One region of the Vibrio sp. R11-SG3-ISO3-SZ genome, then DNA from elsewhere that is predicted to be linked to it. Evidence: predicted binding sites of a transcription regulator. Region 1 holds the regulator's gene; each other region holds the start of a gene.

Region 1 (8,091 bases):
TGAGCATAAACAGCGACAGATTGACTGTTTCCCCAACTCAATGAGGTCAAGTCACTGATTAACTCATACTCTTTGGGATGAAGTACTTTAACGTAAGCTTCGTCAACATGCTGACTCTCTAAAACCAACGTCCAATCAATATCAAGCAAACGTCTATGACCTTCCCACCCCACAACAAAAGACTGGGTCTCCTGTCCCAAGGAAACCTTTTGAAAGGACGCAAACATTGCATGACTGAGCTCAAACATTTTTGGAAGAGGAACATTGAAATCAATGCCAAATGAGCGGTACGAGGCGCTGGAATCGAAGTCAGTGGATTCGTGATAGTTCAATGACACTTCTGCAAAATTAAACGGTTTCATTGAAAAGCGGTTAGACCATAAGTAGTCCGCCTCACTATCCGTTTCAGAGATCACACTATCCAGTTGCCAATAGCCTAATAGTCCCTGATTGTTTGATACCCATGACACTGATAAAGAAGGCGTCGAATTCCCATATGTGCCTAATTGTAAATTATGTTGCCATGTCGGCCCCCACCAACGTTCAAGGTATCCCAATGCAACTAACGAGTAACCAACATTAAAGGCAATATACGAACCGCTAAAGTCAATATCTTGATCATACTCTATGGGTAGCAAATCTTGCTGGGATATCCTTTGGTTTACGTAGTTCAAGTTAAGCCTGTACGCAAAACGGTCATCTAGATGATTATAGCTAGAGTAAATTCCCCAACTATCACTATCATTAGCGCCATATCCTAAAGACACTAGCGGCCCTGTCTGGTACTTCACTTTCGACATGAATTTACCACGTCCATATTGCGCATTACTCATTGCATGCCGCAACTGTCGATTTGCTACTAAGGCTTGTTCATCTGATATATGATTGTTGGTGAGATCATCGCCGATGCTAAGCCAACGTAGAGGAAATGTACTAACGGGAGAGCTCATCAGGCCAATATTTGAGAGTTGATTGAGTGATGCTCTTAGGAAAGGGTCATGGGACTCTAGCCATGGTGACGCTTTTACACCAAAGGGAAGACAGAAAAGAGACAACACCCACATTAAACCGAAAAATACTTGCAGTGTTACCTCTGAAAACGTGTCTTTTATAAAGAGCCGACGTCCTAAACATCCATTTACCACAATTAGAACCTTTGATTCTCTTTGAATCCCACTGACATAACCTATAATTATTATTAGCTTATTAGAATTTTGGTTTTCGATGAAATGGTGAACTAGCTACAAATAAGCACGCCCGATCATACTGCATCAATCACAAAGATATGCAGTATATAGAGTATTAACATATCAATAAAGTACTTCCCTTCTCATTATACTACGTAGTTAAAATGCCACTTGCGAAAATAAGAATACTGACGAGTAGCAAACTGCTCAAGGGGCACACTCGCCTTCGTTTTGGTGATATAGTGCGAACATACAAGGACAGGTATTACACATAAGGTTTGTCATGTCAGCAAAACACCCCATTATTGCCGTAACGGGCTCTTCCGGTGCGGGCACAACCACGACCTCTGAAGCGTTTCGCAAAATGTTTAACATGATGCGCGTGAAACCGGCTTGGGTGGAAGGGGACAGTTTCCACCGCTTTACGCGCCCAGAAATGGATGTCGAGATCCGCAAAGCGCGCGAGCAAGGACGCCACATCAGCTACTTTGGTCCGCAGGCGAACGACTTCCCTGCGCTGTCTGAGTTTTTTAAGCAGTATGGCAATGAAGGCACAGGGCAAATTCGTCGCTACTTGCACACCTTCGATGAAGCCGTGCCCTACAATCAAATGCCGGGTACCTTCACGCCGTGGCAAGATTTGCCGGAAAATTCTGACATGCTGTTCTACGAAGGACTGCATGGCGGCGTGGTGGATGGTGAGGTCAACGTCGCCCAACACGTCGACTTTTTGATTGGCATGGTACCGATTGTGAACTTGGAGTGGATTCAAAAATTCGTCCGTGACACGCGCGATCGCGGTCACTCACGCGAAGCGGTAATGGACTCGATTGTCCGCTCGATGGATGACTACCTCAACTACATTACCCCGCAATTTTCGCGCACCCACATCAACTTCCAACGCGTGCCGACCGTCGATACGTCCAACCCACTTAACGCTAAAGGCATCCCAAGTTTGGATGAAAGCTTTGTAGTGATCCGCTTGCGCGGCATCAAACAGGTCGACTTCCCATACCTGCTCGCTATGATTGATGGCTCTTTCATGTCGCGCCACAACACTATTGTCGTGCCGGGGGGTAAGATGAGTTTTGCGATGGAGCTCATCGTCAGACCTATCCTACAGCAGCTTATCGAGACGGGTAAAATTGGCTAGCGATCAGTCCTAAGACCCGTTTACTTGTCATACCGTGATCATGTGCACATTTTTGCGTAAACAATCACCAACTTGACACGATTAAAATCAAGAAATCCCTTTTGAAAAAGGCTACTATTTGTAACCGAAACAAAGATGGCTTGCAGCATTGAATAAGTGCTCTTATCCTAAAAAGCCTTGTTCAAGGCTTCGCGCCTTTTACTGGCGCGACAAAAATGGAAAGCGGCAAGCGTACCCTGCAGAGGAAGTGAGATATTATGGTTCTAGGTAAACCTCAAACCGATCCAACATTAGAGTGGTTCCTGTCACATTGTCATATTCATAAGTACCCATCAAAAAGCACATTGATCCACGCCGGTGAGAAAGCAGAGACGCTTTACTACATCGTCAAAGGCTCTGTGGCGGTACTGATTAAAGACGAAGAAGGTAAGGAAATGATCCTTTCTTACCTAAACCAAGGTGACTTTATCGGTGAACTTGGTCTATTTGAAGAAGATCAAGAGCGTACCGCTTGGGTTCGCGCTAAATCACCTTGTGAAGTTGCAGAGATCTCATTCAAGAAATTCCGTCAGCTTATCCAAGTCAACCCTGACATCCTGATGCGTCTATCTGCGCAAATGGCAAGCCGCCTACAAGTGACGAGCCAAAAAGTCGGTGACCTCGCCTTCCTAGACGTGACAGGCCGCATCGCGCAGACGCTACTTAACCTAGCGAAACAGCCAGATGCCATGACGCACCCAGACGGCATGCAAATCAAGATCACGCGTCAAGAGATCGGTCAGATTGTCGGCTGTTCACGTGAGACCGTTGGCCGTATCTTGAAGATGCTTGAAGAGCAAAACCTGATCTCCGCCCACGGTAAAACCATCGTCGTCTACGGCACGCGATAGGGCATTAGAGGCGAGTTCCTAGTGGCTAGTTCCTAGAGAAAACCTTTAAAGATTAAGAAAGCCACCCTGTCTACCAGCGGTGGCTTTTTATTTACCAGTACCCAGTTCCCATCACCCATTTCACCAGCCCCTCTAGCAACTAGGAACTAGGCACTCCCTACCCATTCGTACTCTCAAATATCTTATCCGCTGACGCCGCGACAAACCCTGGGTAGAGCTCACCATTACTCATCGGATAGCGTTTGGCGAATTCGTAGAAGCCGCCTGGGATCACTTGCGTACCGTCACTAAAGCTCACCTCGACTTTGTCTGCCATGGTGGACGATTGCTCAAGCAATACCTCTGGTGAGCCTTTCACTTCGCCACCCGACTCATTGATGACAAAGCCCGCTTGGCGCAGGTGCTCATTCACCGCCGCGACCTCGTCAAATGCCTTGAGCTGATTAACGCTTACGGTGAAATGGTTGGCCCCATAGCCGTGCGCCGCAAGCCATGCTGCGTACTCACTCTCTTGGGCGAGGGTTTGAAAATCTTCATAGCTGAGATCCCACAAACGGCCCGCATACAAAAACTCATGGCTTTGCAGTGCGGATGCCTCCACTTGTGCCACCAGCTTGCTGACAATGCGTTGCAGCGGCGCTGAGCACTCTTCGACTTTCAGCTCACTGATGAACACTTTTGGCAACGTCGGATCGGCGTGCTCGTAGTGCTTGGCGACCAAGTGTTTGCTCTCAAACAGGTAGTCACCGCACGCTTGGTAACCTAGCGCAATAAATGGCGCAGCCAATGTCTCGATACCGAGCGGCGCAATGTTAAAGGTGCGCAGCGCAATATGGTCATTGATCAGCGGCTCATCTTCTTCTAAAAGCTGATGAACCTTGGCCGCTTGAGGACATAGACGGGAAATATAGTCTTGCCACAGTAAATCGAACAGTTGAGCAGGCGTCATAACGTCTCCATGTTAATCGTGAAGCTGAATCGTAAAGCTGGTTCTTTAAAAGAATGGCTTAATCACAAACCTAGCAATGAATCGAACACCTTGGGCTCCAAGCGAGCCCAAGGTGCGTCTTACAGTTCTACACCCGGGCTTAACGTCTCAGGCAGCAAGGTGTGCTCGCCTTCCATCGACGCCATAGGGTAAGCGCAATAATCCGCAGCGTAGTAAGCACTTGGGCGAAGGTTGCCCGAGGCGCCCGGTCCGCCAAACGGCGCATCGCCACTTGCCCCAGTTAATTGGCGGTTGCGATTGACGATCCCTGCACGAATGTGGTCAACAAAGTAGGCCCACTCATCATCATCGGTGGACACCAGCCCAGCAGAGAGACCAAAGCGGGTGTCATTGGCCAGCTCAACGGCGCGCTCAAGACCTTGATAACGCACCACTTGCAGCAGCGGGCCAAAATACTCTTCATCTGGCAGCGCTTCGATGGCCGTGACATCAATAATCCCCGGAGTGACAAACGCCGCCTCGCCCGCTTTCGCTTCCACCAAGCTCACACCACCAAGGCTCTGCAAGTTCGCCTGTGCGTTGAGGATAAAGTGTGCCGCAGCTTTCGAAATTTGTGGGCCCATAAAAGGCGCTGGCTCTGCAAACGGCTGATCGACGCGCAGCTTGCGTGTGGCCTCAACCAAGCGATTGACCAAGGCATCGCCTTTGTCGCCCACAGGCACATAGAGACGTCGCGCACAGGTGCAACGCTGCCCGGCACTGATAAAGGCCGATTGCAAAATGGTGTAGACCGTCGCGTCCAGCTCACCATAGTGCTCACTGATGACCATAGGGTTGTTGCCGCCCATCTCCAGTGCCAGCATCTTGTCTGGCTGACCGGCAAATTGGCGATGCAGCAGGTGACCTGTATTGGCGCTACCAGTAAACAGCAGGCCATCAATGCCTTTCGACTCTGCTAGCGCAATGCCCGTCTCTTTGCCCCCTTGGACTAAGTTGATCACGCCCGCAGGCAATCCCGCTTGTTGCCACAGCTTCATCGCTAGCTCACCGGTCAGCGGCGTTTGCTCTGACGGCTTGAACACCACGGTGTTGCCCGCCAGCAGCGCTGGGACAATGTGACCATTGGGCAAATGACACGGGAAGTTATACGGGCCAAACACCGCCATCACACCCAACGGGCGATGGCGCAGTACAATTTGGTTACCCGCCGCTTCACGGGTACTTTCGCCTGTGCGATCATGATAAGCGCGAATAGAGATGGCAATCTTGCCCGCCATGGCCGCGGCTTCTGTGCGCGTTTCCCACAACGGCTTGCCGGTCTCTTTAGCAATCACTTCGGCTATCTGCTCGCTGCTCTCTTTCACTTTTTCAGCAAACGCCAGCACGATGGCTTCGCGCTGCGCAAAGCTGAGTTTTTTCCATGTCTGAAAGGCGTTTCTCGCCGCGCTGACCGCCGCTTCGACTTGCGCGCTAGACGCGCTGTCACCCTGCCAAATGACCTCGTCATTGTACGGGCTGGTTGAATTCATCGGCTCGCCTTGTCCGGCCAGCCACTCTCCTGCAATCCAATGAGTCATGTTGTTTTCCTTGTCCAATTCTACTGCCAGTACTGGGCTGACTATCGCTGGGCTGACTATTACTGAGCCAGCATGCGCACGTAGTCACCATCGCCGACTTGCAGCGCGTTCGCCACCTCTGGCGCTAGGATGACCGAACCCGACTCTTTGTCGTACGCCGCTTTGGCGGCGGTGGCTCTGAAGTTCTCAAATGAGGTGTTAGCAATCAGGTAATCCTGAGAACTGGCGTGTTCAGAGATGCTCACTTTGGCTCGAAACGATTCTCGCACCGACTCAATATTGCGCACCTCACACTCAACCGTTGGGCCGCCGTCAAAAATGTCGACGTAGTTACGACAGGTGAAACCCTCTTTCTCTAGAAGGCGCAGCGCCGGCTTGGTGTTCTCGTGCACTTGGCCGATCACCGCTTGTGCCTCTTTACTGAGCAAGTTGATGTAAATCGGCAGCTTAGGCATCAAATCGGCAATGAAACCTTTTTTACCGATCCCGGTAAGATAATCCGCCATAGTGAAATCAATCGAGAAGAAGTGCTCTTGTAGCCATTGCCAAAATGGCGAGTTGCCGTTCTCATCAGAGACACCGCGCATCTCGGCAAACACCGTTGTCGAGAAGCGATGCGGATGCTCGGCCATCATCAAAAAACGACACTTCGACATCAAACGACCATTGAGCCCGCCACGGAAACTGGGTCTGAGGAATAGCGTACAAATCTCACTGCATCCGGTGTAGTTGTTGCCAAACGTGAGCAGTTTCACCACGTTATTCACGCCCAGTTTGGGGGATGAGTGAACAATGGTGCTAATGTGGTACGAGTAAAACGGGACATCCCAGCCAATCGAGGCTTCGATTCCGGTACACCCGGCCACTTCCCCCGTCTCGCTGTCAAACCCAACCATCAAATAGCCTTCGTCACCGGGCTCGGTCACATTGGCTTTGCCGAAGCTGTATTCGGAATGGGTAATGCGGTTCGTCAACAGCTCTTCGTTGACGGGTAGAGAAGTAAATCCGTGACCAGACTCCACCGCACATGTGTGCAACGCGTCATAGTCCGAAATAGAAATAGGGCGAACAACCAGCATCGATACTCCCTCCTGATGCTATTTAAGTGCCTAGTTCCTAGAGGCGAGTTCCTAGAGAAAGGAAATCCTCACTCTAGGCACTAGGAACTAGAAACTAGGCACTCACAAAACCTAAACCAAACTTGCGATGGCTTTATCTAAACGAGCGAGACCTTGTTCGATCTCTTCTTTGCTGATCACCAGTGATGGCGTGAAGCGCACGACATTGGCGCCGGCAACCAGTACCATCAGGCCTTCTTTACCTGCGGCGACCAGAACATCACGAGCGCGGCCTTGCCACTGCTCATTCAGTGCAGCGCCAAGCAGTAGGCCTTTACCGCGAATTTCGTCGAACAGGTGGTACTTGGCATTGATTTTGTTCAGACCATCACGGAACAGGGCTTCACGCTCAGCAACGCCCGCCAATGTGTCTGGTTGGCTAACGATATCAACCACGGCCTCAGCAACCGCACACGCTAGCGGGTTACCGCCGTAAGTCGAACCGTGCGTGCCCACTTTCATGTGCTCCGCGAGCGCATTGGTGGTCAGCATTGCCCCAATCGGGAAACCGCCACCGAGTGATTTCGCTGTGCTCAAAATATCAGGCGTCACACCCAAACCTTGGTAGGCGTAAAAGTTGCCAGTACGGCCGTTGCCGGTTTGCACTTCATCGAAGATCAGCAGCGCATTGTGCTTGTCACACAGCTCGCGCACAGTCGCAACAAACTCGTCCGTTGGTGAGATAATCCCGCCTTCGCCTTGCAGCGGCTCCATCATGATGGCGCAGGTGCGATCTGAGATGTGCGCTTTCAGTGCTTCGACATCGTTGTAAGGCAAGTGCGTGACATCGCCCGGTTTCGGGCCAAAGCCATCAGAGTAAGCTGCTTGACCGCCGACCGTTACCGTAAAGAAGGTTCGGCCGTGGAAGCCTTGTTTAAAAGCAATGATTTCCGACTTTTCAGGGCCAAACTTGTCGGCTGCCACGCGGCGCGCCAGTTTGAGCGCCGCTTCATTGGCTTCTGCGCCTGAGTTAGCAAAGAAGACTTTCTCGGCAAAGCTCACTTGGGTCAGCTTTTTCGCCAAACGCAACGCCGGCTCATTGGTCATCACGTTGCTCAGGTGCCACAATTTTTGACCTTGCTCGGTCAGCGCCTTCACCATCGCAGGGTGACAATGCCCCAAGCAGCTCACGGCAATCCCCCCTGCAAAGTCGATATACTCATTACCTTGCTGATCCCATACGCGAGCACCCTCGCCTTTCACTGGGATCATCTCCA
Region 2 (8,091 bases), on a different contig from region 1:
GCCAACCTTTATTACCGGTTACCCGGCGGATATTTCGCCTCTGGCTCGCCGTAGCGATGACAATCCGTTCTTTACTGATCGTTTCGAGTTCTTTATTGGCGGCCGTGAAGTGGCGAACGGTTTCTCTGAGCTTAACGATGCAGAAGACCAAGACGCACGCTTTAAAGCGCAAGTGGACGCGAAAGATGCTGGTGACGATGAAGCCATGTATTACGATGCAGACTACATCACGGCACTTGAGCACGGCTTGCCACCCACAGCGGGCCAAGGGATTGGTATTGATCGCCTAGCGATGCTGTTTACCAACACGCACACGATTCGTGACGTGATTCTGTTCCCAGCCATGCGTCCGCAAGCGCAATCTTAATCGGATACGCGATTGACGGTAAAAACCACCTTCGGGTGGTTTTTTTATGTCTGGCTAAGGTGAAAAGAGAAAGAGTAATAAATTATGTGAATGTTTTTTAGATCTGTATCTCAAGCTCATATGTAAGATGTGGCATTATCTGAATAGTCTTAACATTAAGACAGACACTCTGCGAGAGTCTCTATAATGTAACTAACCAGTGTCGCATTTTCGATGAGTGGGTGTTATTTGAATGGTCTTAAGGGGTGAGATTGTTCCTCTTATATATTTGCCATCCAGCCTTACTCACCGCTGGCGAAACCGCCGATAGCAGTGGCACAGTAGTAGAATAATAGTGATAAGGAATAGCGTCATGGGAAATCAATTCCGCATGGATTCCGTTCCGGGATCGTTAGTGGTCGTAGGAGGAACGTATGAGCCCTGGTTGTCAGTGCTGGAACAAGTTGGCTGGCGGTGTACCCAAGTCGCGGATTTAAGAAAAGCCGATAGTCTGTTCAACGAAACCGGACCTTGTATCGGTATTGTCGATTTAAGTCATGATGAGTTTAGTCTCAATGGCATTGCGAATTTGGTGAGTAATCATAAGCAGGTACGTTGGCTCGCCTTTATTCGTGAGTCACAGCTGAGCTCCGACACCATCTGTCAGTTTATCGTCAACTTCTGTATTGATTTTTTCACCGCTCCGATCCCTGATGCGCAACTGCTCAGCACCATAGGTCACCAGTTAGGGATGCTTAAGCTTGAGCAGAAGGTATGGCCTTACTACGGCAACAATAGTGATATGGGGCTGATTGGTGACTCTATTCCAGTCAAACGCCTACGCGATCAGATTAAACGCATCGGGCCTACCGATGTCAGCATTCTGATTTACGGTGAAAGTGGTACGGGCAAAGAAACGGTGGCCAGAGCGGTACACAAGACCTCCTCAAGAGCCAACAAAGAGTTTGTTTCCGTCAATTGTCGAGCCATGTCGGAGAGTCGGATTGAAAGCGATCTGTTTGGTCTTCAACGTCATGACAGTGATGAGCCTTGTTTGCTGGAAAAAGCCCATGGCGGAACCGTGTTGTTGAACGACATTCTCACCTTGCCCAAATCTCAGCAAGTGAACTTACTGCGATTCTTGCAAGAGGGGACGATAGAAACCAGAGAGGGCCCAAAAGAAGTCGATGTGAGGATTCTTGCGGCGAACTCAGCGGATATTGAGAAAGCTTTGATTGATGGAGACTTCAATGAGGAGCTTTATCATTACATCAATGTGCTGCGTATCAACGTTCCGAGTTTAAAAGAGCGTGCTGGGGACATTGCGATTTTGGCGCGTCATTTCTTGCAGGAGTACTCTAAGGAATACAACGCCCAAGCGCGCAGTTTTACTGAAGAGGCGTTGCGAGAGCTCACTCGTTACCATTGGCCTGGTAACGTGCGGGAGCTGATGAACCAGATTAAGCGCGTGGTGCTGATGTCCGACAGTGTGATGCTAGACGATCAGCAATTGGATCTCCCTAAACGCACCGACGGTAAACGAAGTTTGAAAAGTATCCGTGAGCGAAGTGAGCGCGATGCGCTGTTGTTGGTGCTTGAATCCCATTCGGGACAAGTGTCGATGGCGGCCAAAGAATTGGGTGTATCGCGTGCCACTATGTATCGTTTGTTAAACAAACATAATTTGATCAGTGACGCGACTGTTTAATTGATTGTTTTGTAAATAAAAAGCCATGCTTCGATTGCATGGCTTTTTGCTATTGGCTCAACAGGATCTGCCATCTATAAGATATTCACAGTTTGAATATCTTATATTCAGGGAGAATAAAAACATGATTCAGTTGAAAAACGTGTTTTTAACTTTCCATTAATAAATCGGTTGATTAATCATCCTTGGTGGTTAGAATTTAACCATGAGCTCAACGCTCTACACACCCAACGGATTCTTTATTTTTGCTAGGAGGCGCACAATGACACATTTCATCATGACACCCGTGTTTACCCTTTGTGCCTCTGACGCCGTTAGCGCCGCGATGATCATGACAGATTGGTCTCACACCCTATCTATGTCTGATATCGCCCGAAAACCGGCCCGCACACAATAACGTATCCGTATCCTTTTTCTTTTAATTGGCTGCGGAAATGCAGCGAATTAAAAGTGATGGATCACACGACTCTTTCCTCATTTTTGCTTCCATGTGTTTCCCCAGCAACGTTTAGACTGGAGATTTCTCATGAGTCATTCTGTATATCTAAAACTTGCCACCCTACTTGTTAAAGCGGACTTGAGCCGAGAAGAGCGAGCTTGGAAACGAAAAATCAGACGCAGTGCGCACCACATCCCATGGGAGAACGCGCACCTGCTAAGAGATATTGGTTTGGAAAGCGATGGTCGTCCGATTGGCCTCAGTGAACCTGCCCACGTCAAAGCCGAGCGCCGTATTCGTCATCTTCGTCGTGTGCTGAGTACGCGAATACCGACGTAACGTTAGGGGCTGGTGTTGATGACCGTCAGCCCCTAAAACTGAGCAAAAAACCGACCGTGAAGGTCGGTTTTTACGTTTGTACGCCAGTGTGGTGAATACGCCCTTATGGGCAAGGGTTGGAATATTGAATACCAATCGCTTGCAAGCCATCAAGCAGTTCAGGGCTTAAAGTGATATCGAGACTGTCAATATTGGATTTCAACTGTGTCAGGCTGGTGGCACCGATAATATTGGAGGCGACAAACGGTCTTTGATTGACGAAAGCCAATGCCATCTGCGCGGGATCCAGCCCATGTTCACGCGCCAGCGAGACGTACGCCTGTGTGGCGGCGATCCCTTGTGGCGTAAAGTAGCGCACAAAGCGTTCGTACAAGCTGCAACGGGCGCCTGTGGGTTTGGCACCATCAAGGTATTTACCACTCAAACAGCCAAAGGCGAGCGGGGAATAGGCCAGAAGTTGCACGCCTTCGAAATGGCTGATTTCAGAAAGCCCGACTTCAAAGCTGCGATTAAGTAAATTGTAGGGGTTTTGAATCGAAACGATCCGTGGCAACTCATGCTTCTCTGCGAGTTTGAGCAGCGACATCACTCCCCAAGGAGTTTCGTTAGAGACGCCGATATAGCGTACTTTTCCTGCACGGACCAATTCCGCCAAGGCTTCTAGGGTTTCGATCAGGGTGACTTCCTGCTGCTGATCCGGATAAGGATAATTAAGCTGACCGAAACAGTTCGTCTGACGCTGAGGCCAGTGGATTTGATACAGGTCGACATAGTCGGTTTGCAAACGCTGCAAGCTATCATCAATGGCTTGGTGAATGTTACGCCAGTCGAGCCTCATGTTGTCACGGATATAAGGCACGCTACGTGGACCGGCGACTTTGGTCGCTAAAATGACTTTCTCACGCTTACCTGATTTTTTGAGCCAGTTGCCAATATAGGTTTCGGTTAACCCCTGGCTTTGCGCTTTGGGCGGTACCGGGTACATTTCGGCGGTATCAATAAAGTTGACGCCACGCTCTAAGGCATAATCTAGCTGACTGAATGCGTCTTGCTCTGTGTTTTGTTCACCAAAGGTCATGGTTCCAAGAGCAATCTGACTGACTTCGAGAGATGAGTGCGGTAACTTGTTGTATTGCATGAACCTTCCTAGTTTCCAGTGGAGATAACTCCAATATAGGGCAAGGTGTGGCTGGTGGATATAGGGTTTATTAACAATTTCGCAAAATTCTGCGTCTTGACTATCTTTAAGAGATCCAGGTTTTTAAGGGATGAAGGTGCGCGATGCAAAAAGTTCAGTTAGATAAATGGATTCACGGCGATCACAAAGAGAGTTATCAGCCGCCCAAGGTATTCGTTATCGGATGTTCCGATGTATCGCAATACTTGTTAGCGGTGGAATACAAGCATAAGCTCGAACCCATCAGAGAAGGAGAAGAACCCCTTCATTTTGATTCGATAGAGCAGGTAAGAGAGGCGCTGTTGAAACTCGGTGTTGAGCGCGCCTACTTAAGATTGCACAACACCTATGATGAGTGTGGCTCGGGCAGTGGACCTCGTTTTCACGATGTGGCGTTGTCGCTCACGACGCATTGAGCTGGCGCTAAATAAAATGACGAGCGAGTATGTTGGCGGTAAATTGCGTACGCAAGTAAAAGCCGCGAGGTAGCGTCTTGATGCGTTTTCCTGTTGCGCCGTAGGCGTCGGTTGAGACTCGACTGTTGGCGGCTTTCGGTCTGATTTGCAGGACTTCACCGTGCTTAGCGGTAATGTGGCTGACTTGGCCAAGTACGATCATCTCCATCAGCTCTTCCCAGTCCGCTCGCAATTGACGTTCTTCTTCGACACTTGGCGACCACAAAAGCGGGGAGCCAACACGCCGCTCTGGCAGTGGAATTTCTCGTTCCCCCTCAACCGGCACCCACAGTACCCGTGATAACTTGTTTCTGACGTGGCTGTTTTCCCATGTTAAACCATGCACTCCCGTTAAAGGGGCGACACAAACAAAGGTGGTTTCCAGTGGCTTACCGCTATAACTGATGGGAATGGTCTTAAGTTCAATCCCGAGATGCTCAAAGTCTTGCTGTGGTTTGCTGCCTGCGGTAGCGCCTAAATGCCATTCCAGTAATTGACCGACCCAGCCTTTGTCACGCTGTAGATTTGCCGGCACCGTCATCTGGGCTTCCTGGGCGAGTTCTGCAAAGGTGAGCCCTGCGATTTGGCTAGCTCGTTCAAACAGTTCTTGCTCGGAGTGTGGGGCTGGTTTCATCAATACGATTCCTTAAGGTCGGTGAGCCATTGTATCGAATCCATTCGAGCGATGAAATCTTGCTTGGGATCCCAAGTGGTGAAAGATCCTACTAAATAGACTTATCCACAGAATTTCATCGCCACTAAGCAATATTTTTAATATCTGGATCAATTAACAGGGGTTTTAGGGCTATTTTAGGCTTGATTTCTGCGGTTGTTGTTATTTTACACCTTGCCTGTGTGGATAAAGTGTCCTGTGGTGGATCTTTAACCGATCTGTGTTGTGCGTGAAATATGTCAGATAAAAAGGGATTGGTAATAAGTTGTCTTCTTCTATTATATTGTTTTTAAATGATTTTGTGGCGTAGCGTTCTTTCTGTTTTATTTTGCTAGGTGAGACTTGGCGGGAAAATGATCAGTTGAACCGAGATTCTTCACATAGTTATACACAGAAAAGGTGAATAAATGTGGGCCATGTCTCACAACTGTGTGAATAACTGTAGGGTTGACCGAAAAATATGCAGAGTAGGTGCGTGACGCCATAAATTGAGTGTGAGTCACAATAGGAAGTTTGCTCCGATTGGGGATATGTGGAAAAATCACTGTAATAAAAGATTTTACTAGAGGGTGGCCAGTGATAGATGGCGATGGTTACCGCTTAAATGTGGGAATTGTAATCTGTAACAACCATGGTCAGGTATTCTGGGCTAAACGATACGGACAACATTCTTGGCAGTTTCCTCAAGGGGGAATTGACGACGGTGAGACTCCCGAGCAAGCAATGTATCGGGAACTGTATGAAGAAGTGGGTTTAACAAAGAGTGATGTCACCATAGTGGCAACGAGTCGTCATTGGTTAAGGTATAAACTACCTAAACGGCTGGTTCGATGGGACTCAAAACCTGTTTGTATCGGGCAAAAACAGAAATGGTTCCTCCTGCGGCTAGATTGTGATGAAGCAAAGATCAATATGCAGCACGGGAGTTCCCCTGAATTTGATGGTTGGCGTTGGGTAAGTTATTGGTATCCGGTGCGACAAGTGGTTTCTTTCAAGCGTGATGTGTATCGCCGCGCAATGAAAGAGTTCGCCTCGATGGCAATGCCGTTCAAAGAACGCAGGACGAAAGGCAAACGTAAACACAAAAGAGGATAGACATGCTGTCTCAACTAAGGGAAATAGTTGAACAAGTTTCTAAGGTCGATGATGTGCATCAGGCCTTAGATGTATTGGTTAAGCAAACGTGCAACGCGATGAGTACGGAGTGTTGTACTGTCTATCTTGCAAATGAAGAAATGCAGCGCCTTGAGCTGATGGCGACTCAAGGTCTGCGCTTTAAAGGGGATAAAATCCATATCCGCTTTGAAGAGGGCTTGGTAGGTTTGGTCAAGCGCAGTGCTGAGCCGCTCAACCTCGCTGAAGCCTCCAAACATCCGGATTTCAAATACTTCTCCGAGCTGGGTGAAGAGATTTATCACAGCTTTCTTGGCACACCGATTATCCACCGTAAGCAAGTGTTGGGTGTTTTGGTGGTGCAGCAAAAGACGCCGCGTCAGTTTGACGAAATGGAGGAGTCCTTCCTTGTTACCCTAGCGGCGCAGCTTGCGGTGATTATTGCCCATGCTCAAACCCAAGGTCATTGGCGATTAGAGAAAAAGCAGCAAGCGATTCGAGGGCTGCCTGCCTCAAGTGGTGTGGCCATTGGTGAGTTCTGGTGGGACGATACTCAGCCAGAGTTATCTGAGGTGTATCCAGCTTCTACACTGGATATCGAACGAGAGCAAGAGTGGCTCTTACTGGCGATTGAAGAAGCGCTCGGCGATTTTCGTCGTATGCGTAAAAAGCTCGATAGTGAAATCAACAAAGACGCTTTAGCCATTTTTGACCTCTTTACCCACTTGCTTAACGACCCCATGTTGCGCAAAGATCTCAAGTCGCAAATCCAAAAAGGCGATAGAGCTGACTGGGCGTTGAGACAAGTGGTCGAATCCTACTCGAACCGTTTTGCCCGCATGTCGGATCTCTATCTACGAGAAAGGGCGCAAGACATTCGCGAGCTGGGTCAACGTTTACTGTTTTTCTTGCACAATACCGACAAAGAGCAGCAATTGATTGAGCGCCCAATCATCCTCGTGGTGCGTGAACTGACCGCTTCTTTGCTCGCCTCTATCCCTAAAGACAAGTTACTGGCGGTGATTGCCTTAGAGGGCGCGGCGAACTCGCACGCTGCGATTTTGTCGCGTGCGCTCGGTATTCCGGCCGTGATGGGCGTAAACCTCAATCTCAAAGCGATCAATGGTAAGCAGGGGATTGTCGACGGTTACAGCGGTAAGATTCTGATTTCACCGAGTAAACAGTTACTGAGAGAGTATCGCGCGCTGGTCAACGAAGAGGCGGAGCTGTCTAACTTGGTCAATCAGACCATTCAAGCTCCGGCTTGCACTCAGGATGGTGAACGAGTGGAAGTGATGCTCAATGCTGGTCTGAGCGCAGACACCAACATTGCCATCAATCAGGGCGTTGATGGGGTTGGCCTCTATCGAACCGAAATTTCTTTTTTGCTTCAGCACCGGTTTCCCTCGGAAGAAGAGCAAACCCAGCAGTATCAAGCGGTACTCAATAGTTATCCAGATAAACGAGTGGTGATGCGCACGCTTGATATCGGCGGGGATAAAGCCTTACCCTATCTGCCGATTGAAGAGGACAATCCATTTCTTGGTTGGCGCGGCATCCGTTTTACCTTAGATCATCCCGATATTTTCTTGATGCAGATACGCGCGATGCTACGCGCGAGCACGACGCATCATAACTTAAGTATTTTGCTGCCAATGGTATCAGGGGCGCAGGAGTTGGATGATGCCATCACGCTGATTGAGCGGGCTTATCAAGAAGTCAAACTGCTCGATGAGCGACTGAGCATGCCGCAAATTGGCGTCATGATTGAAGTGCCTTCGATGATTTATCTGCTTCCGATGATTGCTGAGAAAGTCGATTTTGTCTCTATCGGGACGAAC
Region 3 (8,091 bases), on a different contig from region 1:
CTGACTTGATAGCCGCTCTCGCCCTCACACATCGTGACGAGCCGAGCATTGCAGAGCACCAAGTCGTAGTGGGGTAGCTCAGAGGAGAACATTCGATAGACTCTTAGATTTAAATGTATATACAAATAATGAGTCTTGAGTAGTCAAATGATCAAGTGTGATGTTATGAAAATGTGATCGCTAGACCAATTTCAAACGGTCAGAAGGTCACTTTTGAGCTGAGTTTGTAACGCGTGCCGGGATGATAAAGTAATGCGGTACTGACCAGTTTATCTTGGCTCCAGGTACGGCGATTGAGCAGCAAACAGGGCTCGTTCGCCGCCAACTTTAATGCGCTGCGGACTTTATCATCTGCCACGATCGCTTCCACTGTGTGTTCAATCGCACTGAGCGGGCAGTGCTGAGAAAGGTATTGGTTGGGCGTTAAGGTGGTGAAGTCCTGCGAGAGATAGTCGGGCGCATACGCCTCGTTGACCCAGCGCAGTTCGTATTGAATGGGGGAGTTGTCCTCAAAGTGAATGATTTCACTGTAAAACACCTTGGTATCGAGCATCACCCCCAGCTTGGTCGCAATAACGCCGTCGGCCAATAACTCGACCTGCTTAATCACTTTACTGGAGTAGGCTTTGCCTCGCTGCGCGACCTCTTCTGCGATATTGCGAATATCAAGCAGCGGTGACTCCGCTTTCTCATCTGGCGCGCAAACAAACGTGCCCAATCGAGGTCGGCGCTGAAGTTTGCCCTCTGCGACCAGATCGCGAATCGCTTTGTTGACCGTCATACGGCTGACATTGAACTGCTTGGTTAACTCTAGCTCGGTGGTGATTTGGTGACCGACCGGCCAATGACCCGAGCTGATCTGTTGTTCGATGAAGTGTTTGATTTGTAGGTATAACGGTGATTGACTCATAAGCTCACTGATTTCAGAGGGACACGCCTTCCATTATTGACTATACAAAAGGGTAACCGATTGGCTGAATGCGTCAAGCAAGAGTGAGCAAGTTGTGAGGCAAACAGGGTCATGACCCTTGTTTGCCCATTAATGAGGAGAGCTGAACTTAATTAGGCAGCGCTAAGATGCGTAGTGAGGTAGGGGTGCCAAGCGTCTTGATACAGCGCTTTAGAGAGCTTGCGCATTTCATCGACCTTGGCCATTTCAATGTCATTAAGCGGGCGCGATTCTGCGGCGGCTTGACGCTCAATCAGCTGAATCTGCTCATAAATATCGTGCTCTGCACCATTTTTGACATCCGCAATGGCTTTGAGGTGCAGTTGCACCTCGGCAACCAACTGAGTTTTGGGCAACTGAACCAGAATATTCAAGTCACGATAGCCTGATGCTTGCGGGCTCTTAAAACGGTTCTTTACTTTGACTACCGTAGTTTCGCGCGCTAATGCTTCATAGGCGGACATCAAGCCATCAATATCGTGCGCCACTATGGTGGCTCTGGCAAGGTCGGTGATGCGATCCACTTGACCGTCGAGCTCATGGGCAATTTTCTCTTGTGCTCGCTGGCTTGATTTTACGCCAGCAAAGTAAGCGTCGGTGGAGGTTAACAGTGCGGTACTTTTACATAAGGTTTCGAGCTCCGCTTGCGCTTGGTGCGCTTTGCTGTAGAGCACGTCAAAATCTGAATAGGGTTGAGTGGGGGAGGCGTCGGTTGATTTAATGCCGTACAAACCGCTCAAGTTGTGTTTAAACGCTTTAGGGCTGACTTGGTTTTGCTTGGTACTGGGTCCTTCATCTCGGTCAGGGGCCATAGGGATGGCGGCAAACGCCGGGGCGCGGCTGAGCATTAACAGCATCAGTGCAGTGGTACGCAAGAATACGCTCATTCACTCTCCTTAGAATCGTAGTCGCTTAGAAAATGGAGGAAAAAGGAACCGCTAAGTGCTACGTGTCTGATTAAGATCTTGGGATGGAAATGGCCTTTCCAAGGTCCGCTATTCGATAAACGTTTGAATTATGATGTTGGTCTCAATTTCATTAACTTACCTTGGTTGGATTGCGCGTTTTTGCTTAAGTTCATCCGCAAGTTGTAACCAATTATGATCAGATTCCATCGCCGAGTGCCTTATCCCACCTACCACGAAGGCTGACTTTCCGTTAGGCTATGGCACGTCAGTCATCGAAAGAGAAAGAGAATGAAAGATCCTGAGTTTTGGCATGCCAAATGGGCATCCAATGAGATTGGTTTCCACTTGGAAGACGTGAATCCATTGCTGATTCAATACTGGCCAGCGACCAACCCCAGCGCAGATGAAAACGTATTTGTGCCGTTGTGTGGTAAATCAGAAGATTTGGTGTGGCTTGCCACCAAGCACAGTGACGTGCAAGGGGTGGAGCTGAGTAACATAGCAGTGCGCGCCTTTTTCGCTGAGCATTTTTATACGCCATTGGTGATTCCTCTCAATGGTCAGCATGAGCTGTTTCAATTCGATGAGCTCTCTATCTACACCGGAGACGTCTTTACCGCGCCCGTCAAACCGGTCGATTTGGTCTATGACCGCGCAGCCTTAGTGGCGCTGCCTGAAGAGATGCGTGTCGACTATGTGGCAAGAATTCAGTCGTTACTTAAACCCGGTGGGCGGATTTTACTGGTCACCTTAGATTATCCTCAATTGGAGATGACGGGCCCCCCATTTAGCGTGGCCGAGCAGGAAGTTCGTGCTCTGTATGAGGGGTATCAAGTGACCAAGCTCTATCGAGATGATGCCGACGAACGTCATCCAAAAATTGCGAAGCGCGGTTTGTCACGCTTTGCCGAAGAGGTCTATTTGATTCAGGCGCCATCATGAGGCGACGATCGGAACTCTGACAATCGGCGAAAATAAAAAACTCTGGCCATTACGGACCAGAGTTTTTTATTACTTAAATAGACATAGGAGTGAACCTATCAGTAAATCACCTTGATCTTACCGGCTGCGTCGACGGCGCTCTCGATGGCTTGCTCAATGGTGTCACGGCGTGTAATCGCAACGCCAAGACGGCGGCGACCGTTGATATCAGGTTTACCGAATAAACGCAGCTGGGTTTGAGGCGCGCTGAGTGCCTGTTGCATGCCTTCAAAACGAATGTCTTGTGAGGTGCCTTGACCTAACACGACGGCAGATGCGGCAGGGCCGTATTGAGTAATGCTGCTGATTGGCATGCCGGTAAACGCGCGGACATGCAGTGCGAACTCTGAACTGTCTTGTGACATCAAAGTGACCAGGCCGGTATCGTGTGGGCGCGGCGAAACTTCATTAAAAATCACCGTGTCGCCTTTGATAAAGAGTTCGACACCAAAAATGCCGTAGCCGCCTAATGCATCGACAACGCTTTGCGCCGCATGCTGCGCCGCTTTTAGCGCCTTATCCGACATGATTTGTGGCTGCCAAGACTCACGGTAATCGCCATCTTCTTGGCGATGCCCAATTGGGGCGCAGAAATGAACGCCGTCAACGGCGCGTACCGTCAGTAGGGTGATTTCGTAATCAAAATCAATAAAGCCTTCAACAATCACGCGACCTGCGCCAGTGCGGCCGCCATCTTGAGCGTATGCCCAGGCTTTTTCAATGTCTGCATCTGTCTTAATGACGCTTTGTCCTTTACCCGATGAGCTCATCACAGGCTTGCACACGCATGGCAGACCGACCGCCTCAATCGCTGCGGTGAATTCGTCATAGTTGTCGGCAAATCGGTATGGAGAGGTGGTCAGAGAGAGCGTTTCCGCGGCTAAGCGGCGAATGCCTTCACGGTTCATAGTCAACTGTGTGGCTTTCGCACTCGGCACGACATTGAGACCACGCGCTTCAAGCTCGACCAGCTTGTCGGTTGCGATCGCTTCAATTTCTGGCACGACATAGTGAGGTTGCTCTTTGTCGATGATGGCTTGCAGTGCGTCGCCGTCAAGCATGTCTAGTGTGTAACTGCGATGCGCGACTTGCATAGCAGGGGCATCTTCATAGCGGTCACACGCGATGACTTCTAAGCCCAGTCTCTGACACTCAATGGCGACTTCCTTACCCAGTTCACCTGAGCCGAGGAGAAGAACACGCGTTGCATTTTGACGAGTCGCTGTACCAAACATAATCAACCTTTTAGAGATGTAGAATTTGGCGCTGATCATACGAGGATAGATCTCAAAAGGCAAACGTTTGCGTCCATCTCAATTTTGTGACTTATATTAGGACTCTTGCATGTATTTGTTGGGTATGTAGCATAAATCAGAGTTATAATCTTAAAGTGACTTGTTGTAGAGTAATCATCAAATAAGAATGCAATACGATCCTAATAATTCCATCAAAATTCCAATCGACACTCTAACCGTCGGTATGTTTGTCACCGCACTGGAAGACAACAAAAAGGTGAACCTAGCAAATGCTGGGCGCGTGCCGTCAGAGCAAGCCGTCAATCAACTGATCAAAAATGGTATCCAATTCGCTTGGGTTGACGAAAGTTTGTCTGCTAAAGGTTGCACTTTTAAACCCGTGCAACAGCCATTCGATGACTCGCACAACATTTCGCCACCTGCGGCGGTAGAATCGGTGAAGACCGAGGCAGTTAAGCGTAAAGCCAAAAGCCGTTTTTCCATGCAGAAGAAAGCGAGCAATATTATTCGTGAAGCCAAAGGGCTCGCTCATCGCGTATTGACCCAAACTTTTGATGGTAAAACGGTCCATGTCGATGAGTTCGATGACTGGGCGGAAGATTTGATTGAATCGGCGCTGGTGGACTCCGATGCGCTGCAATGTGTTTCAGCGCTGCGCAACAAGGACGAGTACCTATTGGAGCATTCGGTCAATGTGGCCACCTTATTGGTGACCTTTGGTAAACATCTGCAATTACCAAGAGAGATGCTCAAAGAGATGGCGATCGGCGGCATTATTCATGATGTGGGCAAAGTGAAGGTGGATGATAAGGTGCTGCACAAACCGGCACGCTTAACACCGGAAGAATTTGAGCACATGAAGCTTCATCAAGTGTTTGCGAAAGATATGATCATGTCCGTGACTGGGCTCAGTGATGTGAGCCGTGATGTCTGTCTGATGCATCACGAAAAACTGGACGGCAACGGCTACCCGAACGGCCTTAAAGGGGATGAAATTCCACTGCACGGTCGCATGAGTTGCATTGTGGATATCTACGATGCCCTCACCGCGGATCGCGTCTACAAGCGCGGAATGAGCTCGGCAGAGGCGTTTAAAATTCTATTGAGCCTCACGCCCAATCACCTCGATCGTGACTTGGTGTATAAGTTCATCAACTGTATCGGTATGTACCCAGTGGGGGCGTTAGTCGAACTCAGTGATGGGCGAGTGGGCATCGTCTGGACATCCAATGAATCTGAGCCGTTGAAACCGGAAGTGAAGTGTTTTTACTCGCGTAAGAACAAGCATTATGTCGATGTGGCTTTTGTCGATCTCAAACGCAGTAGCGTCAAGATTGCCAAAGCGATTGCGCCAAGTCAGCTAGAAGTGGATGCGACGCCGTTCTTTGACGTTTGATGCCTCGATAGTGAGCCGCTACTTTTCGTTGTAGGCAGAATAGGTCTTCGCAGGCAACACTGTCACCGTAAACAGAAAAAGCGCCTTTTACTCACGTTATGTGGATAAAAGGCGCTTTTTTATCGAGCACAATTTGTCGGCGTTAAAGCTTAGATCGCAAGATAGGTCAGTGGAATATCTGGTCCCAATACTTCAAGGGTCGCTTGCGTGTCGGCCAGGTGGCTTATTCCGCCTTCGGCCATCTCTGCCAAGGCTGCAGATTCAATCTCGCTGAAGGATTTTCCGGCCATCAACAGTTGAATTAACGCGACTTGCAGTGGTGGCAAGCTTGGGTTGAACGCGGCGTTTTCAGCGTACGCACCGAGATAGGTCGAGCCATCGGTGGTTTTGAGTGCGACACCGCTCAGGTTGTGAGTGTAAGGTGAGTGGCTCATATTCAGCGCTTTCAGTGCTGCTTGTACCAACTCGTCACCCTCTTCACTGTGATAGCCGTGATTGACCTCAGACATCAAACCCGACTCAATGCCGAGATCGCTAGGGCCAAAGGCTTCTGGCAGATAGTCGTGCAGAGTCTTGCCTTCACGTTCAGGCAATTGAACCGTGAGTTCTTTTGCCGTCGACAGTTCATTCATAAACTGACGACAGTGGCCACAAGGGCTGTAGTTGATGGTGATGTCAGAAATGCCTTGCTCGCCTTTCATCCACGCGTGGCTGATGGCACATTGCTCGGCGTGTACCGTTTGACCGAGTTGCACACCGGCAATCTCAACGTTGGCACCGAAATATAAGCGACCCGTTAAGCCGCGCACAATCGCGCCCACGTAGAATTTAGACAGGGGGGCGTAGGAGAACGCCGCCGCGACAGGCAAGAGCATCACTCGCGTATCAGCATCGTTGTTACCGCTGATGTTTTTTAACTGCTCAAATTGGTCGGCTGACAGGGTGGCATCAAATGACTCGCTCAGCACGATGGGTTTGAGGTAATCGGCAACGTCGCTAGGGAGCTGTGTCAGGGCTTGTTCTATGCGGCTGGTCATAGTAAATCCTTTATTGTTATTTCAGAGTCAAGCTCGATGCTAGGGAAAACATAGCTAGGTTGTTGACATCTTGTGATACTGGACAATCATTCTATGCGACGCACCAAACAATACAGTGATAAAAATCACACTTACGATTGTAACGAGTGCAAATTTACTGATAGATGAGTGATGTCACACAATTCTGGCGCGCTGCCTAGCCGCAGCTAGTGCGATAACCAGAGTGCCAGAGCGAAAAATGACGGTGCCAATATGGAGGTGATCACGCCACATACCACCAGAGCCAGAGAGCTAAACGCCGCATCTTGCGCGTTTTTCTCCGCACAGGTCGCGGTGCCAAGGGCATGTGAGACGGTGCCCATGGTCAGACCCTTTGCAATTGGGTGGGTGATGTTTAACAGCCCGTAGATAGGGTAGGCGAAAATTGCCCCAAACAAGCCGACCAACAGCACTAAGATCGCTGCAATCGCGGGTTCGCCGCCCAAATGGCTAGAGACTTCCATCGCAATCGGCGTGGTTACCGATTTGCCGAGTAAACTGGCGATCAAGGTTAAGTCGGTGTCTAGGCTAACGGCAATCAGACTGGCCGTCGCCATTGACAGGACGCTACCCACGCCGCATGCCAACATAATGATGCGCCAATTGGCCCGAATTTGGGGGAGCTGCTCATACAGTGGGTAGGCCAAGGCCACAACCGCAGGCTGCAGCAGGAGATTGATCCAGTGATTGCTTTCGTAATAGGTTTCAAAAGGAACGCTCAGCCAAGTCAGAAGCGGGATAAGAACCGCTAGGCTGACCAGCAGCGGGTTCATTAACGGTGAGTTGACTCTGCTGCACACCCAACGCGCACTCAAAAACACCACCACAGTTACGAGTAGCCACATCATTGGTCGCCTCGCTTAAGCAGGCGATCCAGCATCCAGCCCAGAGAGACGAGGACAATCGCTGTGCCACCAATCGCACTTGCCAGAATTGGCCACGCATTGTGGTAGAGCAGATCGAAGTGTTCCATCAAGCCGACACTGATGGGCACAAACAGCAGTACCATATAGCGAATAAACAGCGTCGCACCGGGTTTGACCCACTTTGAGGGCACCAAGCCGCTTGCCATCAAGGAGAACAAAATAAGCATGCCGATGATGCTGCCGGGAATCGAGGTCTCCAGCCATTGCTGAATATTAAGACCGGCGATCAGGCAGAGAAAAATCAAGCCAAATGAGATGAAGTAGTGCAATAAAGTACGAGGCATAAGAGCGGTGTTGCCTTAAGAGACCAACTGTTGAACGTATTGATAGACCGATTTTAAGATAGCGACTTTCTTTTCGTCACTTTCATGTTCATGAACTAAGTTTTCCAGATTGATCATGTAATCTTCAATGCGACTTTCGAAGTACTCGCGGCAATGCGCCGCCCACTGCTGCTGCTCTTTTTCATCCAATGTCCATGGGTAGTGGCGTGCGCGGTAGCGAAATAGTAGCGGGGCGATGCGTGGATCACTGAATTCAATGTCTAGACCTGCGAGTTGCTGCGGATCCGTTTGGCGAATGATCTCCATGGCTGCTTT
Region 4 (8,091 bases), on a different contig from region 1:
CCAATCATCGACTTTGTCACCCGGAAGCTGACCGCCTTCACCCGGTTTCGCGCCTTGCGCCATCTTGATTTGCAGTTCGTCTGCGTTAGTGAGGTAGTATGAAGTCACCCCAAAGCGACCAGACGCGACCTGCTTGATAGCTGAGCGTTCCCAGTCACCGTTTTCTTTGCGCTCAAAGCGCATTGGGTCTTCACCACCTTCGCCCGAGTTAGACTTCGCGCCCAATCGGTTCATCGCAACGGCCAGTGTTGAGTGCGCCTCGTAAGAGATCGAACCAAACGACATCGCGCCGGTAGCGAAGCGTTTCACGATGCTTTCAATCGGTTCTACTTCGTCGATGGGAATTGAGCCAGCAGGGTGCTTAACAAACTCCAACTGGCTACGCAGCGTCACCGCGTTGTCGCCTTGCTTATCCACCGCGGCCGCGTATTGCTTGAATTGATCGTAATCTTTGTTGCGTGTTGATTGTTGCAACAGCGAAATCGTCTCAGGATTGAAGAGGTGCTTTTCACCACGCTGTTTCCACTGGTAGACGCCGCCGACATCCAACATTTGCACTGGGATTTCGCGTTGGGGGTAACCGACACGGTGACGAATGAGGACTTCTTTTGCGATGTCATCGAGCGTCAAACCTTGAATACGAGAGACGGTACCCGTGAAGTATTTGTCGACCACGGATTTGTGGATACCAAGCGCTTCAAAGATCTGTGCGCCATGGTAAGACTGCAAGGTTGAAATGCCCATTTTAGAGAAGATCTTCAGCAGGCCGCCGTTGATCGCCTTGCGATAGTTATCAAACAGATCGCGTGGGCTGGCTTCTGGATCGAGCTTCTTGGTGCGTTGCAGCTCAACAATGGTCTCAATTACCAAGTACGGGTTGACGGCATTGGCGCCGTAGCCAAGTAGCGTCGCGAAATGGTGCGTTTCACGCGCATCACCGGTTTCAACCACAATGTCACACTTCGCGCGTAGACCTTTGCGGATCAGGTGATGGTGAACGGCGCCGACGGCCAACATGGCTGGAATAGCCGCGTGGTTTGAGTTCACTGCGCGGTCTGTGAGTAGGATGATCGAGTAGCCATCGACCACCGCATCTTCGGCGTATTGACAGATACGCTTCAATGCACGCTCTAGTTTGCCTTGATCTTCATTGGCTTGGAACACGATATCGAGCGTTTTCGCCTGTAGGTGTTCGTTGTCGATCGCACGCAATTTCTCTAGCTCAGAGTTCGCGAGCACTGGAGATTCCAGTTCCACTTTTTGACAGTGAAGCGGAGTTTCAGTCAGCAGGTTATGATCTTTACCTAGGTAGGTATTGAGTGACATCACCATACGCTCACGGATCGGGTCGATCGGTGGGTTGGTAACCTGAGCAAACAACTGCTTAAAGTAGTTGGATAGATGCTGAGACTGGTGAGACAAGACAGCCAATGGCCAGTCTGCGCCCATGGCAGACAGTGGCTCTTTGCCTTCTTTCGCCATTGGAACAATGATTTCATTCACTTCTTCAGTGCTGACACCAAACGCTTGTTGACGATGGAGAAGGCGCTCTGGAGAAGGCTGGCTGAACTGGTTGCTCGCATCAGGCAGTTTCTTCAGGCTAAGTAGGTTATCTTTCACCCATTGTTCGTAAGGCTGAGCGCCTGCGATGGTATCTTTGACTTCTTCGTCAGAGATAATGCGACCTTGCTCTAAGTCCGCAACGAAGATACGACCTGGCTGCAAGCGGCCGCGGAACTCGACGTTCTCTGGGGCAATATCCACAACACCAGACTCAGACGCCATCACAAGGAAGTTGTCTTTGGTCACGGTGTAGCGAGACGGGCGCAGGCCGTTACGATCGAGCGTTGCACCTACTTGGACACCATCGGTAAAGCAGACTGACGCTGGGCCGTCCCAAGGTTCCATGATGTTTGCGTGATACTGGTAGAACGCGCGACGTGTCGGATCCATGGTTTTGTTTTCTTGCCATGCCTCTGGGATCATCATCATCAATGCGTGTGGCAAGCTACGACCTGAGAGGACCAGTAGCTCAAGCGCCATATCGAAGTTTGAAGAGTCCGAGCTGCCTTCTTGACAGATAGGCAATAGCATGTCGATTTCTGCTTGTGTAAACAGATCCGACTCGATGATCGCCTCACGGGCTTTCATCCAGTTTAAGTTACCGCGAACGGTGTTGATCTCACCGTTGTGGGCGATATAACGGAAAGGTTGCGCCAGACGCCATTTCGGGAAGGTGTTAGTAGAGAAGCGAGAGTGTACCAAGGCTAGCGCCGTCACCATGGTTGGGTTTTGCAGGTCGAGGAAGTATTGAGGCACTTGCTCTGTGGTCAACTGACCCTTATACACCAAGGTTTTGTAAGACATGGAGTTGATGTAGAAATCATCACCAATGTTCGACACGCTCTCAAGGCAGACGCGTACCGTGTAGTTACGCAGCACGTACAGCTTGCGCTCAAGCTCTTCTGGCGTCATACCTGGGCCGCCAGTGACAAACACGTGCTCGAACTGAGGCTCAGTGCTGAGAGGATCGGCGCCGATCATAGAGTTGTCGGTTGGCAGTACGCGGTAGCCAATGATTTCTAGGTCGAGACGCTTGGCGTTTCGCTCTAAGATGTCACGACATTGCTCGCGTTTGTATTCATCTTTCGGGAAGAGAACCACGCCAACGCCGTATTTTTCAAAAGAAGGCAGTTTGATACCGAGCTTTACTGCTTCTTCTAAAAGAAATTCATGGGGTTTTTGCAACAAGATACCCGCACCATCACCACTACAAGGGTCACAACCTTGACCACCGCGGTGTTCCATGCGAGCGAGCATATCGAGTGCTTGAGTCACAACTTCGTGTGATTTACGGTTTTTCAGGTGAGCAACAAAACCGATACCACAGGCGTCATGCTCCAGTTCTGGAGTATATAGACCCTGAGAACTTTGCTCTCTATCTACCATAGATACATCCTTCCAGTTCAATTAGACGCAATTACCCTAATCCGCAGGGGCGTCTTGTCCTTGATTTGTATGATTCGAAGTCAACCGAGGTGGGAGACTTAGATTCCGTTCCGTATCTCGCAGGAAAAATATTGCGAGAAAAACAATCCTTGGTGATATCCATGTTTTTATTGTCACTATGTAGTGATTTATATAGGTGGGAGGTGGATACCGCCGATGATTTTGCAATTTTGTCTGTAATAAAAATCACAAAAACTGTAAGTATCCTACAATTTTGTCAGCAGCAAATGCAATGAAAACTCGCCCTTGTCGCCCACTTTTTTCGCATGAACATGCACCATTGCGTTTAACTTTTGCGTAACATTTAGCGAAATGCCTGTATTTAATGAATGTTTATTGACTCTGATTAAAGTTGCGCCTGTTTGAAATCGGTAGATTCCTCCCCGAATTATTTTCATGATTGTAATTTTTTTACATAAATCTTAATGAGATTTATTTACGTTTGGGTGGGAAATGCAGCTACACGAATTAGTCAATACCATTGGTCAAGATCTCCAGCGTCGCTATAAAGAGAAAGTGCACAAGCTGACCTTGCACGGTGGGTTCAGTTGCCCGAATCGCGACGGGACGATTGGCCGTGGTGGCTGTACCTTTTGCAATGTCGCTTCGTTTGCTGATGAGCAAGCTCAAGTAAAAAGCATTCAAGCCCAACTCACTGACCGAGCGGGGGAGATTCGCCGCGCGAACAAGTATCTGGCTTATTTTCAGGCTTACACCAGTACCTACGCTGAGGTGCAAGTGCTCAAGTCGATGTATGAAGAGGCGCTCAAAGCGGCGGACATCGTCGGATTGTGCGTAGGGACGCGGCCAGATTGTGTGCCTGATGCGGTGCTTGAACTGCTCTCTGACTACGTTGAGCAAGGCTATGAAATCTGGCTAGAGCTTGGCTTACAAACCGCCAACAACGACACCCTTAAACGCATCAACCGTGGCCACGACTTTGAGTGTTATGCGCGCATCACTGAGCGCGCTAGAGCGCTCGGGATCAAAGTGTGTACTCACCTGATTGTGGGTTTGCCGCGCGAAACACGCGATGACAACCTGGAGACTTTGCACCAAGTGTTGGCGGTGGGTACCGATGGCATCAAACTGCACGGCTTGCACATTGTAGAAGGCAGTACCATGGCTAAAGCGTGGCGAGCTGGTAAACTGCAGGCGCCTGAGCTTGATGAATATGTTGCTATTGCCAGTGAAATGATCCGCATGACGCCACCGGAAGTGGTCTATCATCGCGTCTCTTCGGCGGCACGCAGACCTACCTTGTTGGCACCGCTTTGGTGTGAAAACCGCTGGCTGGCGATGACGGAAATTGGTCGTTCACTCAATGCGTTGGGTGCGCAAGGTTCGTTGATTGAGCGTCCATTCGTTTACACAGCGCCGCCACTTGCCACGCCCTAAGCCTTGTCGCTTCACACATCCCACATTTAAACGTTCCCGAGTCAGAGAAGCTTTAGCAGCCCAAGGGCAAAACAGGTAGTATGAAACCACTGTCCATCATGAGGCAGTGGTGATTCTAGGCTCGGAGCGTTTAATGAAACCGATAAAAAACCTCGCTCAGTATTATGTCGACCTCTTGGTCAAACTTGGCATTTTACGTTTCTCAATTTTGCTTGCTTTGGCGTTGGTGGCACTGGCCGTGGTGGTCCAGGTGGGGATCACGCTGGTGTTAAGTGGCCACGTGGATGATATTGACATCGTTCGCTCAGTCTTCTTTGGTCTACTGATCACACCTTGGGCGGTCTATTTTCTTTCTGTGGTGGTGGATCAGCTTGAAGAGTCTCGTCAACGCTTATCCAAGCTCGTCTCTAAACTCAAAGACATGCGTTCAAGAGACCAAGAGCTGAACTACAAACTTCAACAAAACATCGAAAAACTCAATCAAGAAATTGAAGAGCGGATCAAAGCCGAATCGGCGCGCGAAGAAGCGATGAAAGATCTTGAAAATGAGGTCTATCAACGTGAGCGTACTCAAGTCGAGTTGGCGGAGCGCACCGCGCTGCTGCGATCCTTCATCGATGCCTCGCCCGATCTTATCTATTATCGTAACGCCGATGGGGTCTTCTCTGGATGTAACCGAGCGATGGAAGAGTTGACTGGTAAGAAAGAGAGCCAGTTAGTCGGTTTAACCCCTTGGGATGTTTATAGCCGAGAAATAGCGGAACCGATTGTCGATACCGACCAAAAGGTGTTTGCCGACAATCGCGCGTTGACCTACGAGCAGTGGCTGGAATATCCAGATGGGCGAAAAAATTACTTTGAGCTGCGCAAAGTGCCGTTTTACAGTAAGGACGGTCGTCATTTAGGGCTGGTGGGTTTTGGCCGCGATATCACCGAGCGTAAACGTCATGAAGAGTCGCTGGAGAAAGCCAGTCGCGATAAAACCACGTTTATCTCCACCATCAGCCATGAACTGCGCACCCCGCTGAATGGGATTGTGGGATTGAGCCGCATGTTGCTTGATACGCAGCTCAGTGAAGAGCAGCGCAAGCACATGCAAACCATTAACGTCAGCGCGATTACGCTCGGGAATATCTTCAACGATATCATCGATATGGATAAGTTTGATCGTCGCAAATTGGAGCTCTATCCAGAGCCGATGAACTTTGAAGAGTTCGTGGCAGAGATGGAGAGTATCTCTGCGCTGATGGCCTCGCAAAAAGGCCTACGTTTTGATCTTGAGCGGCTTAGCGAGCTGCCTCACGGTATCGAAGTGGACGCGACTCGTCTGCGTCAGGTGCTGTGGAATTTGATCAGCAACGCGATGAAATTTACCAAAGAAGGTGGGGTGGTGATGAGCGTTAGTGCAGAAACAGACGACGCTCATGCCTACATTAGCTTTGAGGTGGAAGACAGTGGTATCGGTATTCCCGAGGCGGAGCTCGATAAGATCTTTGCCATGTATTATCAAGTCAAATCGGAAACGGACAACCTGCACGCAGTCGGGACGGGGATTGGTCTTGCGGTCTCTAAACAACTGATCAACATGATGGAAGGTGACATTACCGTCAGCAGTGAAGAGGGCTTTGGCAGTACCTTTACTGTGACGCTCAAAGCGCCGCTTGTCTCTTTGAATGAACCTGAGTCGGTGACGCAAGCCGCGTCACAAGAGCTTAATATCTTTATGGTGGAAGATATCGAGCTGAATGTCACCGTAGCGCGTTCACTGCTTGAGAGCCTCGGCCATGAAGTGACGATTGCGATGGATGGCGCTGAAGCGATGGAGATGTTTGATCCAGAGATCTATGATCTGGTGTTCCTCGATATCCAATTGCCCGATATGACCGGTTTTGATGTGGCGAGTTATTTCCGTCGCACATACTCTCACCTGCCGCCTTTGGTCGCGCTCACAGCTAACGTGATAAAGGATAAAAGCGAGTATCTCAACCAAGGGATGGACGATGCGATCAGTAAACCGCTGTCGGTGAAAGCGGTGTTAGATGTGATCGCCAAGTTCTCCGAGGTGCAATCGGGCAGTGAGCCAACAGAGAGCGAAACCGCGCCTGACAGCCACGAACATCTTGAAGCCTATCAGCAGCTGCTCGATATCGATATGTTGGAGTCTTATGTCGGCATCGTCGGGCCACAGCCCGTGCTTGACAGCATCACCATGTTTGAAGAGATGATGCCAGAGTATTTGCAAGTGCTCGATTCCAACATGACTGCCAAACATCAAGAGGGTATCGTCTCTGAAGCGCATAAGATCAAAGGGGCGGCCGGCTCGATAGGGTTAAAACGCATTCAAAGTGTGGCGCAAAAGGCGCAATCACCCCAATTACCCGCTTGGTGGGAAAACATTGATGATTGGGTTGAGGAAATGAAAAACGAATACCAGTATGATATTCAAGTTCTCAAAGACTGGTTAGCACAAAGGTAACGTGATGAAAAAGTTAGTCTCTCTTGTATTGGGCAGTGCTTTGCTGCTCGGATGTGCGGCACAAGATGTGGTGTGGAACAGCAGCGATCAACTCGATGTCGCTGAGGCAACCGTGGTGCTCGAAAGCAACCTCTGGTTAGATAAAATGCCCACAGTGGGTGATGACATCAAAGATACACTGCACGGGGCCTTGTACATCAAAAGCAATGCCGTGTTACCTGCGGAGCTTGATGTGGAAACCGTCACGCTCAAGCAGGGCGATCAGCTTTGGCAGTTGACGCCAGACCAATTTGATTTGCGTACTCAAGATGAGCATCACTGGGAAGTGGCCTTCAGTCAGCCGTTCGATGTGGGCAGCGAAGAGCCGATTGATGTAGCCGTCGCTCTTACTTACCATGGCATGGTGAAGTGGCTGGTGCAAAACCAAGTGACGGTTGATAAGGTCTACTAAACGCTATTAGGTTAGAAGAATCTAGATGAAAAAATGGTTGGCCCACAAGCCAACCATTTTTTATTGTCAGTCACGTGTGGGCTTAGCTTGACGCTTTCAAACCCGCGTTGATATCAAGAATGTCTTGCTCACTCAAGGTACCAACAGCTTGCCGCAATTGAAGCACGCTTAGGATGTAATCGTAACGTGCATTGGAGAGGTTTTTGTTGGCATCGTACAGACGACGTGTTGAATCAAGTACGTCAACGATGGTACGTGTCCCGACATCAAAGCCCGCTTCTGTTGCTTCCAGCGCGGATTTTGCAGAGACGACGGTTTGTTCATAAGCACGCAGGGCACCAATCGATGCGCTTATGTTGTTGTTGAACGCACGAACATCTTTCACCACGCTGCGGTAGGTCGCTTCAAGTTGTTGGCTGGCAGCAACGTAGTTGAATTCCGCTTGCTTGGTGAGCGAGGTCGTCGCACCACCGGTGTACAGTGGCACGCTAAGGTTAAGACCGATATTAAAGTCGTTAGTGGTACCGTTTGTAGAGTCGCTGTAATACTTGTCTAAATCCGTGTAGCTGTAACCACCGTCGAGGGTTAATGACGGTAGGTGACCAGAGCTTTGCAAAGAGATGTTGTCTTTTGCCACATCTTGCGCGATACGCGCTGAGAGCAAGCTGAGGTTCTTCTGCTGCGCTTCTTCCACTAGGGCATCAATGGCCGCTTGAGTTTTCGTTGCCGAGAAACGGTCCGTATCGAGCACATACAG

Evidence for each region. Region 1 encodes CRP, which controls carbon source genes, mostly activating them, when cyclic AMP is high. Its sites were predicted from a motif close to TGTGANNNNNNTCACA; they were not measured.
Region 2: rppH (RNA pyrophosphohydrolase) is a predicted target of CRP. The motif match lies at 5,546-5,561, and genes of this name have one in related genera.
Region 3: cdd (cytidine deaminase) is a predicted target of CRP. The motif match lies at 6,642-6,657, and genes of this name have one in related genera.
Region 4: gltB (glutamate synthase large subunit) is a predicted target of CRP. The motif match lies at 3,185-3,200, and genes of this name have one in related genera.

The regions. Positions count from the first base shown of each region.
Region 1 is NZ_JCBDGX010000050.1:43,693-51,783, forward strand. It holds gene AC6R1O_RS06870 (capsule assembly Wzi family protein) at 1-1,145, opposite strand, end outside; gene AC6R1O_RS06875 (phosphoribulokinase) at 1,471-2,340, shown strand; gene crp (cAMP-activated global transcriptional regulator CRP) at 2,598-3,230, shown strand; gene AC6R1O_RS06885 (DUF1338 domain-containing protein) at 3,388-4,179, opposite strand; gene astD (succinylglutamate-semialdehyde dehydrogenase) at 4,299-5,756, opposite strand; gene astA (arginine N-succinyltransferase) at 5,816-6,835, opposite strand; gene AC6R1O_RS06900 (aspartate aminotransferase family protein) at 6,947-8,091, opposite strand, start outside.
Region 2 is NZ_JCBDGX010000023.1:17,783-25,873, forward strand. It holds gene lysS (lysine--tRNA ligase) at 1-367, shown strand, start outside; gene vpsR (cyclic-di-GMP-binding transcriptional regulator VpsR) at 720-2,054, shown strand; gene AC6R1O_RS03205 (hypothetical protein) at 2,317-2,451, shown strand; gene AC6R1O_RS03210 (DUF1127 domain-containing protein) at 2,581-2,832, shown strand; gene AC6R1O_RS03215 (NADP(H)-dependent aldo-keto reductase) at 2,936-3,970, opposite strand; gene AC6R1O_RS03220 (DUF6482 family protein) at 4,114-4,425, shown strand; gene mutH (DNA mismatch repair endonuclease MutH) at 4,433-5,098, opposite strand; gene rppH (RNA pyrophosphohydrolase) at 5,714-6,232, shown strand; gene ptsP (phosphoenolpyruvate--protein phosphotransferase) at 6,235-8,091, shown strand, end outside.
Region 3 is NZ_JCBDGX010000040.1:6,218-14,308, reverse strand. It holds gene hutI (imidazolonepropionase) at 1-92, opposite strand, end outside; gene hutC (histidine utilization transcriptional repressor HutC) at 200-910, opposite strand; gene AC6R1O_RS05335 (nucleotidyltransferase family protein) at 1,063-1,836, opposite strand; gene AC6R1O_RS05330 (thiopurine S-methyltransferase) at 2,146-2,799, shown strand; gene purT (formate-dependent phosphoribosylglycinamide formyltransferase) at 2,898-4,073, opposite strand; gene AC6R1O_RS05320 (cyclic di-GMP phosphodiesterase) at 4,261-5,490, shown strand; gene cdd (cytidine deaminase) at 5,640-6,527, opposite strand; gene AC6R1O_RS05310 (LrgB family protein) at 6,734-7,411, opposite strand; gene AC6R1O_RS05305 (CidA/LrgA family protein) at 7,411-7,776, opposite strand; gene sbcB (exodeoxyribonuclease I) at 7,792-8,091, opposite strand, start outside.
Region 4 is NZ_JCBDGX010000029.1:6,989-15,079, reverse strand. It holds gene gltB (glutamate synthase large subunit) at 1-2,949, opposite strand, end outside; gene mnmL (tRNA modification radical SAM protein MnmL/YtqA) at 3,463-4,407, shown strand; gene arcB (aerobic respiration two-component sensor histidine kinase ArcB) at 4,541-6,883, shown strand; gene AC6R1O_RS03665 (hypothetical protein) at 6,888-7,334, shown strand; gene tolC (outer membrane channel protein TolC) at 7,417-8,091, opposite strand, start outside.